Regions from separate parts of the Bacillus sp. 11C genome, predicted to be linked through region 1. Evidence: predicted binding sites of a transcription regulator. Region 1 holds the regulator's gene; the other holds the start of a gene.
The links. The regulator Rex, encoded in region 1, represses fermentation and respiration genes when NADH is low (regulators of the CRP and FNR family bind a similar motif). The targets are predictions, from matches to a motif close to TTGTGAAATATTTCACAA.
Positions count from the first base shown of each region.

Region 2: a site for Rex is predicted at 2,186-2,203, ahead of ACY3LV_RS04050 (L-lactate dehydrogenase). Genes of this name have one in related genera too.

Region 1 covers NZ_JBUPVZ010000009.1:4,857-9,503, reverse strand. Annotated here, with positions in the region: gene groES (co-chaperone GroES) at 1-9, opposite strand, end outside; gene ACY3LV_RS13685 (type II CAAX endopeptidase family protein) at 247-981, shown strand; gene ACY3LV_RS13680 (YdiK family protein) at 978-1,169, shown strand; gene tatC (twin-arginine translocase subunit TatC) at 1,209-1,973, opposite strand; gene tatAY (sec-independent protein translocase protein TatAY) at 1,980-2,153, opposite strand; gene ACY3LV_RS13665 (redox-sensing transcriptional repressor Rex) at 2,175-2,822, opposite strand; gene moaC (cyclic pyranopterin monophosphate synthase MoaC) at 2,819-3,331, opposite strand; gene ACY3LV_RS13655 (ABC-F family ATP-binding cassette domain-containing protein) at 3,457-4,647, shown strand, end outside.
Region 2 covers NZ_JBUPVZ010000002.1:279,366-284,012, reverse strand. Annotated here, with positions in the region: gene amyE (alpha-amylase) at 99-2,078, shown strand; gene ACY3LV_RS04050 (L-lactate dehydrogenase) at 2,243-3,208, shown strand; gene ACY3LV_RS04045 (L-lactate permease) at 3,240-4,647, shown strand, end outside.

The DNA.
Region 1 (4,647 bases):
CTTTAACAATGTAATAACCTCCTCAATAGTATGAATATGTAATTTTAGCACTCAACACTAAAGAGTGCTAACACAATTCTTATAATAAAGAATCTCACTTCCAATTTCAAGTGATAAGATAAAAAAATTTTCACGCTTACATGATTCTTTTCAGCACCCTTATCCCTTAGCTTTTTCACCCCCGTTCTGATTATGTTACAATAGCTGTAGACAACGAAACCCATTTAACAAAGGAGTACATACCATTTGAGAAAACAGTATTGGTTTATTATTTTGACATATATCATTATGCAGTTTTCCTACATAATTGCGATTCCCTTGTTCTTTAGATTCGGTTATGCCGGAGGACAGCCTACCAAGGAAAACATGCTGCACGCACAAGGATTATGGTCCGTCATCAGCTTTATCGCCTGTCTCATTGTCGTTCTGCTTATTCTGAGAACGGTTCCGAAGACAACGTTGCGAAACGGCCGGAAAGACTCCGTCGGGCTTTCTATCCTATGGGCGATAGCCGGTTTTTTCATTGCCCTCTTCTCTCAAGGAATAGCAGGCTCTATTGAATATTATATATTCGGCATCGGAAGAGAATCAGAAAATACACAAGCCATTCTTAAAGTCATTCAGGCAGTCCCGTTCATGATTATCGTTTCTTCTATCGTCGGGCCTATATTAGAAGAAATCCTCTTCAGAAAAATCATTTTCGGGGCGCTTTACGAAAAAACGAATTTCTTTTTTGCAGGACTGCTTAGCTCGATTATTTTCGGTATTGTTCACGCTGATTTGAAGCATCTTCTTCTTTATACAGCTATGGGCTTTACCTTTGCCTTCTTGTATGCGAGGACAAAACGGATATGGGTGCCGATTTTCGCCCATGTCATGATGAATACATTTGTCGTTATCATGCAGCTTGAACCTGTTCAGAAGTACCTTGAACAGCAAAGCACACAAATGCAATTGATTATTGGAGGATTATTTCTATGAGAAACCCGGTAGTTTGGGGAATGATCTATTTTGCCGTAGGGTGCATCTTTACTTATCTTGCCGCAAGCTCGCCAGGCAGCATGTGGTCATTTTACTCCATCCTGCTGATGGTGTTCGCCGCTTACAACATCAGCATTTCATTTAAGATGTTCGCCTTTTCATTTAAAATCAAAAAGAACCAGAAATAAAGAAAATCCATTTCTCCGTATGAGAAATGGATTTTTTTATTATTGCCCGGAAGACACGTCCTGATCGGAAGCGCTGCTTTTCTGCGCTTTCCGATAGGCGGCCTTCGATATAAAAATACTGATTTCATATAAAATCAACAGCGGAACAGTGACCATCATATGAGACAAAAGCTCAGGAGGAGTAATCAGGGCAGCGATCACAAGCAGCGCAAAATACGCATACTTTCTGATTTTCGCTAAGAACATGGGTGTCACAATTCCAAGCCTGGTCAAAAACATGAGAATGACCGGCATTTGGAACAACAGTCCGAACGGAATTGTCAGCTGCAGAAGAAAATGAAAATACTCATTAATTCCGATCACCTGATTGACATTCAAGTCCTGAGAGATTCGCTTCATAAAATCAACAACAAAAGGAAATAAAATATAATACGAAAAAGATAAGCCCGCTAAAAACAACAAAACAGAGATCGGAATGTAACCGAGCGTTACTTTTCGCTCTTTCTCATAGAGGCCTGGACTCACAAAAGCCCAAAGCTGATAAAGAATAACCGGGGAGGTCAGAACAATGCCTATGATAAACGCAAACTGCATAAACACAAAAAGCGGATCTGTCAGGTTAAACGCGTTAAGCGTAAGCTCCTTCGCTTCATCTGTTTTTTGCAGATACACAATAATCGGCTTCGCTAAGAAAAATCCCGCGATGAAAAAAACGACAAACGCCAGCGCCACAACCAGCAATCGTTTTCGAAGCTCAGCAATATGCTCCAGCAGCGACATTTGATTCACATTCATTCGTGTCACCCTAACCTACTGATCTTCTTTCTTTTTTTCCTCTTCATCACTCGTTAATCCTTTAGTAGCGTTTTTGAATTCACGAAGTGTGTCTCCCGCTGCTTTCCCCAGTTCAGGCAGCTTTTTAGGACCGAAGATAATTAAAGCAACGATTGCGATAACAGCAAGGCTTCCAGGACCGATCGGCATATGTGGGCTCCTCCTTTCCCTCTATTCGATTTCCTCCAAAACTGAATAATGCTTCAAGAAATAAACCAGTGATTGAAGCTCTACAGCTAAATCTATATGATGAATTCGAATGTGTTCCGGCACATTCAAGCGGGCCGGCGTAAAGTTAAGAATACCCTTGATTCCTAACGCGACTAATCTGTCTGTAATAGGCTGAGCAGCAACTGCTGGCACTGTTAGAATGGCAACTGATTCATTTTTTACGTACTGTTCAAGGTCATTAAGGTTATAGACGGGCACGCCGCCTACCTCAGTTCCTATTTTACTCTCATTTATGTCAAAAGCCATAGAAATTTTTGTGTTATTATTTTTTGTGAAATTATAGTGAAGAAATGCCGTTCCCAAGTTCCCGACACCAATCAAGATGACGTCTGTCATCTCATCCTGATCAAGCGTTTTGCGGAAAAAAGACAGCAAATAATCCACGTTATATCCATATCCTTTTTTGCCAAGAGCTCCAAAATAGGAAAAATCCCTGCGAATCGTGGCAGAATCAACCTTTACGGCATCACTGAGTTCAGCGGAAGATACACGCTGTTTTCCTGACGCATGCAGATTCTTTAAAAAGCGATAGTAAAGCGGCAGCCTTTTTGCCGTCGCCTGCGGAATTTTTGATTGATCCTTATTCATTTTTGGTCCTCCAAATTATACTCGGATAGTTCTCTCTTAAAGTCACCGTTTTTCCCGCCTGTCTTTTCCAGCAAGAAAGTAGGGCCGATGACCATCCCCTTATCAAGGGCCTTGCACATATCGTAAACGGTAAGAGCGCACACCGATGCAGAAGTGAGCGCTTCCATTTCCACACCTGTACTCCCTTTCGTTTTGACCTGTGCTTTTATATGAAGTATAACTTCTTTTTCTTTTATTTTCCAGTCAAACGATATATCTACTCCGCTCAGTGAAAGCGGATGGCACATCGGAATGATATTGGACGTTTGCTTTGCGGCCATAATGCCTGCCACTTGTGCAACAGCCAGTACATCTCCTTTGCCGATATCGTGACTTTGTATTTTCTCGTACACTTCATTCTTCATGTGTACGCTTGAAACAGCCGCCGCAGTACGGACAGTCGAAGATTTTTCGCTTATATCCACCATCTGGGCTCTTCCCTGTTCATTAAAATGAGAAAATCCATTCATATTAAAACTCTCCTTAAAAAGATCATACACTATTTTCTTCTCTATGTCTTATTCGGCCAATGTATTGTTTGCTGACTTCTGATTCATAAGCTACACTTAACTTATTATAGCAGAGGTGAAATAATATGATGATCTTACAAGTTAATCAGCTGTCCAAATCATTTGGTGCTGATACTATTTTAAACAATATAAAGCTGGAAGTCAGAAATCGTGATCGCATCGCCATTGTAGGTAGAAATGGCGCGGGAAAATCCACGTTGCTTAAAATTATCGCAGGCCAGCTATCGTATGAAAAGGGCGAAGTCATTAAACCGAAAGATATTACAATGGGATATCTCGCCCAGCATACGGGCTTGGATTCTAAGCTTACCATAAAAGAAGAGCTGCTGACTGTTTTTGACCACTTAAAAGCAATGGAAAAGGAAATGCGGGCTATGGAAGAAAAAATGGCGGCAGCTGATCCGGATGAATTGGAAAGCATCATGAAAACCTATGACCGGCTTCAGCAGGATTTCAAAGATAAAGGCGGCTATCAATATGAAGCGGATGTCAGATCTGTGCTGCATGGCCTCGGCTTCAGCCATTTTGACGATTCTACACAGGTGCAAAGCCTCAGCGGAGGCCAGAAAACAAGACTGGCCCTAGGCAAGCTTCTGTTAACACAGCCTGATTTGCTCATTCTTGATGAGCCGACAAACCATCTCGATATTGATACACTAACCTGGCTTGAACATTATTTGCAGGGCTATTCAGGCGCCATTCTCATCGTTTCTCATGACCGCTACTTTTTGGACAAAGTGGTAAACCAAGTATACGAGGTATCTAGAGCTGAAAGTAAAAAGTATCACGGCAACTACAGCGCTTATCTCGACCAAAAAGCCGTGCAATATGAAAAAGATCTTAAAGTGTATGAAAAGCAGCAGGATGAAATCGCAAAGCTCCAGGACTTCGTAGACCGAAATCTGGCAAGAGCCTCTACCACAAAAAGAGCGCAAAGCCGCCGAAAGCAGCTTGACCGAATGGAAGTCAAGGCAAAACCGCTTGGCGATGAAAAATCCGCAAACTTTCATTTTGATATTACAAAACAAAGCGGAAACGAAGTCCTGCGTGTTCAGGAACTCACAATCAGCTATGAAAACCAGCCGCCGCTTTTAAGAGAAGTGTCTTTTATGCTCACAAGAGGAGAAAGCGCTGCGCTTGTCGGCCCTAACGGAATCGGTAAATCGACATTGCTGAAAACATTAATGGACACCCTGAAGCCAGATCAAGGAACGATCTCATACGGCTCAAATGTCAGTGTCGGCTACTATGATCAA
Region 2 (4,647 bases), on a different contig from region 1:
TCTTCACATCAGTTTGAAAGGAGGAAGCGGAAGAATGAAGTAAGAGGGATGTTTGACTCCGCATTAAGTCTTTAATAATTAAATAAGGAGTGTCAATAATGTTTGAAAAACGATTCAAAACCTCTTTACTGCCGTTATTCGCTGGATTTTTTCTGCTGTTTCATTTGGTTCTGGCAGAACCGGCGGCTGCGAATGCTGAAACAGCGGACAAATCGAATGAGCTTACAGCGCCAACGATCAAAGACGGAACCATACTTCATGCTTGGAATTGGTCGTTCAATACGTTAAAACACAATATGAAGGATATTCATGATGCAGGATATACAGCCATTCAGACGTCTCCGATTAACCAAGTAAAGGAAGGGAACCAAGGAGACAAAAGCATGTCGAACTGGTACTGGCTGTATCAGCCGACATCGTACCAAATTGGCAACCGTTACTTAGGTACTGAACAAGAATTTAAAGAAATGTGCGCTGCTGCTGAAGAATATGGCGTAAAGGTCATTGTTGACGCAGTGATCAATCATACCACCAGTGACTATGCTGCGATTTCTAACGAGATTAAGAGTATTCCAAATTGGACACATGGAAACACACAAATTAAAAACTGGTCCGATCGATGGGATGTCACGCAGAATTCATTGCTCGGGCTGTATGATTGGAATACACAAAATACACAAGTACAGTCCTATCTGAAACGTTTCTTAGAACGAGCATTAAATGACGGCGCAGACGGATTTCGCTTTGACGCCGCCAAACATATAGAACTGCCGGATGACGGGAATTACGGCAGTCCATTTTGGCCGAATATCACAAATACATCTGCCGAGTTCCAATACGGAGAAATCCTGCAAGATAGTGCCTCCAGAGATGCTGCATATGCGAATTATATGAACGTAACAGCATCTAACTATGGACATTCCATGAGGTCTGCTTTAAGAAACCGTAATCTGAGCGTGTCGAATATTTCCCATTATGCGTCTGATGTGTCTGCGGACAAGTTAGTCACATGGGTGGAATCGCATGATACGTATGCCAATGATGAGGAAGAGTCAACATGGATGAGCGATGACGATATTCGTTTAGGCTGGGCGGTGATTGCTTCCCGCTCAGGCAGTACGCCTCTCTTCTTTTCCAGACCCGAGGGCGGCGGAAATGGGGTAAGATTCCCGGGGAAAAGCCAGATCGGCGATCGAGGGAGTGGTTTATTTGAAGATCAGGCTATCGTTGCGGTCAATACATTTCACAATGTGATGGATGGACAGCCTGAGGAGCTCTCGAATCCGAATGGCAACAATCAGATATTTATGAATCAGCGCGGCTCACATGGCCTTGTGCTGGCAAATGCAGGTTCATCTTCTGTCACCATCAATACGTCAACAAAATTACCTGATGGCAGCTATGATAATAAAGCTGGAGACGGTTCATTTCAAGTAACGAATGGTAAACTGACGGGCACGATCAATGCCAGATCTGTGGTTGTTATTTATCCTGACGATATCGCATATGCGCCTCATGTCTTCCTTGAGAATTATAAAACAGGGGTCACACATTCTTTCAATGATCAGCTGGCGATCACCCTGCGTTCAGATACGAATACAGCAAAAGCCGTGTATCAAATCAATAATGGGCAAGAGACAGCGTTTAAGGATGGAGACCAATTAACAATCGGAAAAGGAGCTCCATTTGGTACAACATACACCATTACGTTAAAAGGAACGAACAGTGATGGTGTAACGAGGACCCAAGAATACACGTTTGTCAAAAAAAACCCGTCTTCAGCCAAGATCATCGGCTATCAAAATCCAAATCATTGGGGCCAAGTAAATGCTTATATCTATAAAGATGATGGAGGCCGCGCAATAGAGTTGACCGGATCTTGGCCGGGAAAAGCAATGACCAAGAATGCGGATGGAATTTACACGCTGACGCTTCCTGCGGATACGGATACAACGAACGCCAAAGTGATTTTTAATAATGGCAGCGCCCAAGTGCCTGGCCAAAACCAGCCTGGCTTTGATTATGTGCAAAACGGTTTATATAACAACTCTGGGTTAAGCGGTTCTCTTCCTTATTGAGGGAAGAGAAAAATCTCATAGAAACCATCATAGATGGTTTCTTTTTTGTTCATAAATCAGACAAATCTTTTCTCTTGCAAAAGTTTGTGAAATGTTGCACAATATAAATGTGAAATACTTCACAAATAAACACCGAAGAAAAACAACCCTTGGAAGGATGATTAATGATGAACAAACATGTAAATAAAGTAGCTTTAATCGGAGCGGGTTTTGTTGGAAGCAGTTATGCATTTGCGTTAATAAACCAAGCGATCACAGATGAGCTTGTGGTCATTGATTTAAATAAAGAAAAAGCAATGGGCGATGTGATGGATTTAAACCACGGAAAGGCGTTTGCGCCGCAACCGGTCAAAACATCTTTCGGAACATATGAAGACTGCAAGGATGCTGATATTGTCTGCATCTGCGCCGGAGCAAACCAAAAACCTGGTGAGACACGCCTTGAATTAGTCGAAAAAAACTTAAAGATTTTTAAAGGAATCGTCAGTGAAGTGATGGCGAGCGGATTTGACGGCATTTTCTTAATCGCGACAAATCCGGTTGATATTCTGACTTACGCGACATGGAAATTCAGCGGCCTGCCAAAAGAGCGAGTGATCGGAAGCGGCACAACTCTGGATTCTGCTAGATTCCGTTACATGCTGAGCGAATACTTTGGCGCAGCGCCTCAAAACGTGCACGCACATATTATCGGTGAGCACGGCGACACAGAGCTTCCTGTCTGGAGCCACGCGAATATCGGCGGTATGCCGGTTAGTGAACTTGTTAAGAAAAATAATGCATATAAACAAGAGGAGCTTGACCAGATCGTAAATGACGTGAAAAACGCCGCTTACCATATCATTGAGAAAAAAGGCGCGACTTATTACGGTGTTGCGATGAGTCTTGCCCGCATTACAAAAGCCATTCTTCATAATGAAAACAGCATTTTAACTGTCAGCACATATCTGGACGGACAATACGGCACAGATGACGTGTACATCGGCGTTCCGGCTGTCGTCAACCGCGGAGGAATTGCAGGCATCACTGAGCTGAACTTAAATGAGAAAGAAAAAGAACAGTTTCTTCACAGCGCCGGCGTTCTCAAAAACATTTTAAAACCTCATTTTGCAGAACTAAAGGTCAACTAATCGCAACTATAGAGTAAAGGGCTGATTGTCAATGGTTGAGCAGCTGTATGATCCGTTTGGAAACGAGTATGTGAGCGCACTTGTGGCGCTCACTCCAATTCTCTTTTTTCTCTTAGCTTTAACTGTTTTTAAAATGAAAGGCATTCTCGCGGCATTTCTTACCTTAGCCGTCAGTTTCATCGTCTCCGTTTTGGCATTTCATATGCCGGTAGAAAAAGCGATTTCTTCCGTTTTGCTGGGAATCGGAAGCGGGCTGTGGCCGATTGGCTATATCGTCCTGATGGCGGTGTGGCTGTATAAAATCGCAGTGAAAACCGGGAAATTCACTATTATTCGTTCCAGCATTGCCGGCATTTCGCCTGACCAAAGGTTACAGCTATTATTAATTGGTTTTTGTTTTAACGCGTTTTTGGAAGGCGCGGCCGGTTTTGGTGTTCCGATTGCGATTAGTGCGGCGCTGCTTGTCGAACTTGGTTTTAAACCGTTAAAAGCGGCGGCGCTCTGCTTGATTGCGAACGCAGCCTCTGGAGCCTTTGGGGCGATTGGGATTCCTGTGATCACAGGGGCGCAGATTGGTGATTTGTCCGCTCTTGAGCTGTCACGGACATTGATGTGGACACTGCCGATGATCTCATTTTTGATTCCGTTTCTGCTTGTCTTCCTATTAGACCGAATGAAGGGAATCAAACAGACTTGGCCTGCCCTATTGGTTGTAAGCGGGCTGTATACAGCGGTTCAGACACTGACAATGGCGGTGCTCGGGCCGGAATTAGCAAACATCTTGGCGGCCTTATTCAGCATGGGCGGGCTTGCGCTCTTCCTTCGCAAATGGCAGCCGAAAGAGATTTACCGGGAGGAAGGAGCCGGCGAGGCTGGTGAGAATAAGGCATACAGTACCGCTGACATTGCGAAAGCGTGGTCTCCTTTCTACATCTTAACTGCGGCGATCACAATCTGGAGCCTTCCTGCCTTCAAAGCGCTTTTTCAAGAAGGCGGACTGTTGTATCAAACAACGCTTCTTTTTAAAATGCCTTTTCTGCATCAGCAAATGATGAAAATGCCGCCAATTGCGCCATCCGCCACGCCGTTAGATGCAGTCTTTAAAGTCGATCTGCTGTCAGCTACTGGTACAGCGATTTTAGCGGCGGTCATCGTGACAGGCCTGTTCAGCAAAAATTTCTCTTGTCGGGATGCCTTTGCGTCCATGAAGGAGACAGGAAAAGAGCTGTGGGTGCCGATTATGACGATCTGCTTTGTGATGGGGTTTGCCAATCTGGCCAACTTCGCAGGGCTCAGCTCTTCAATTGGGTTAGCACTGGCGAAAACAGGAGACTTGTTCCCGTTTGTCAGTCCTGTTCTCGGCTGGATCGGCGTGTTCATTACTGGTTCTGTTGTCAGCAATAACGCTTTGTTCGGACATTTGCAGGTTGTTACCGGAG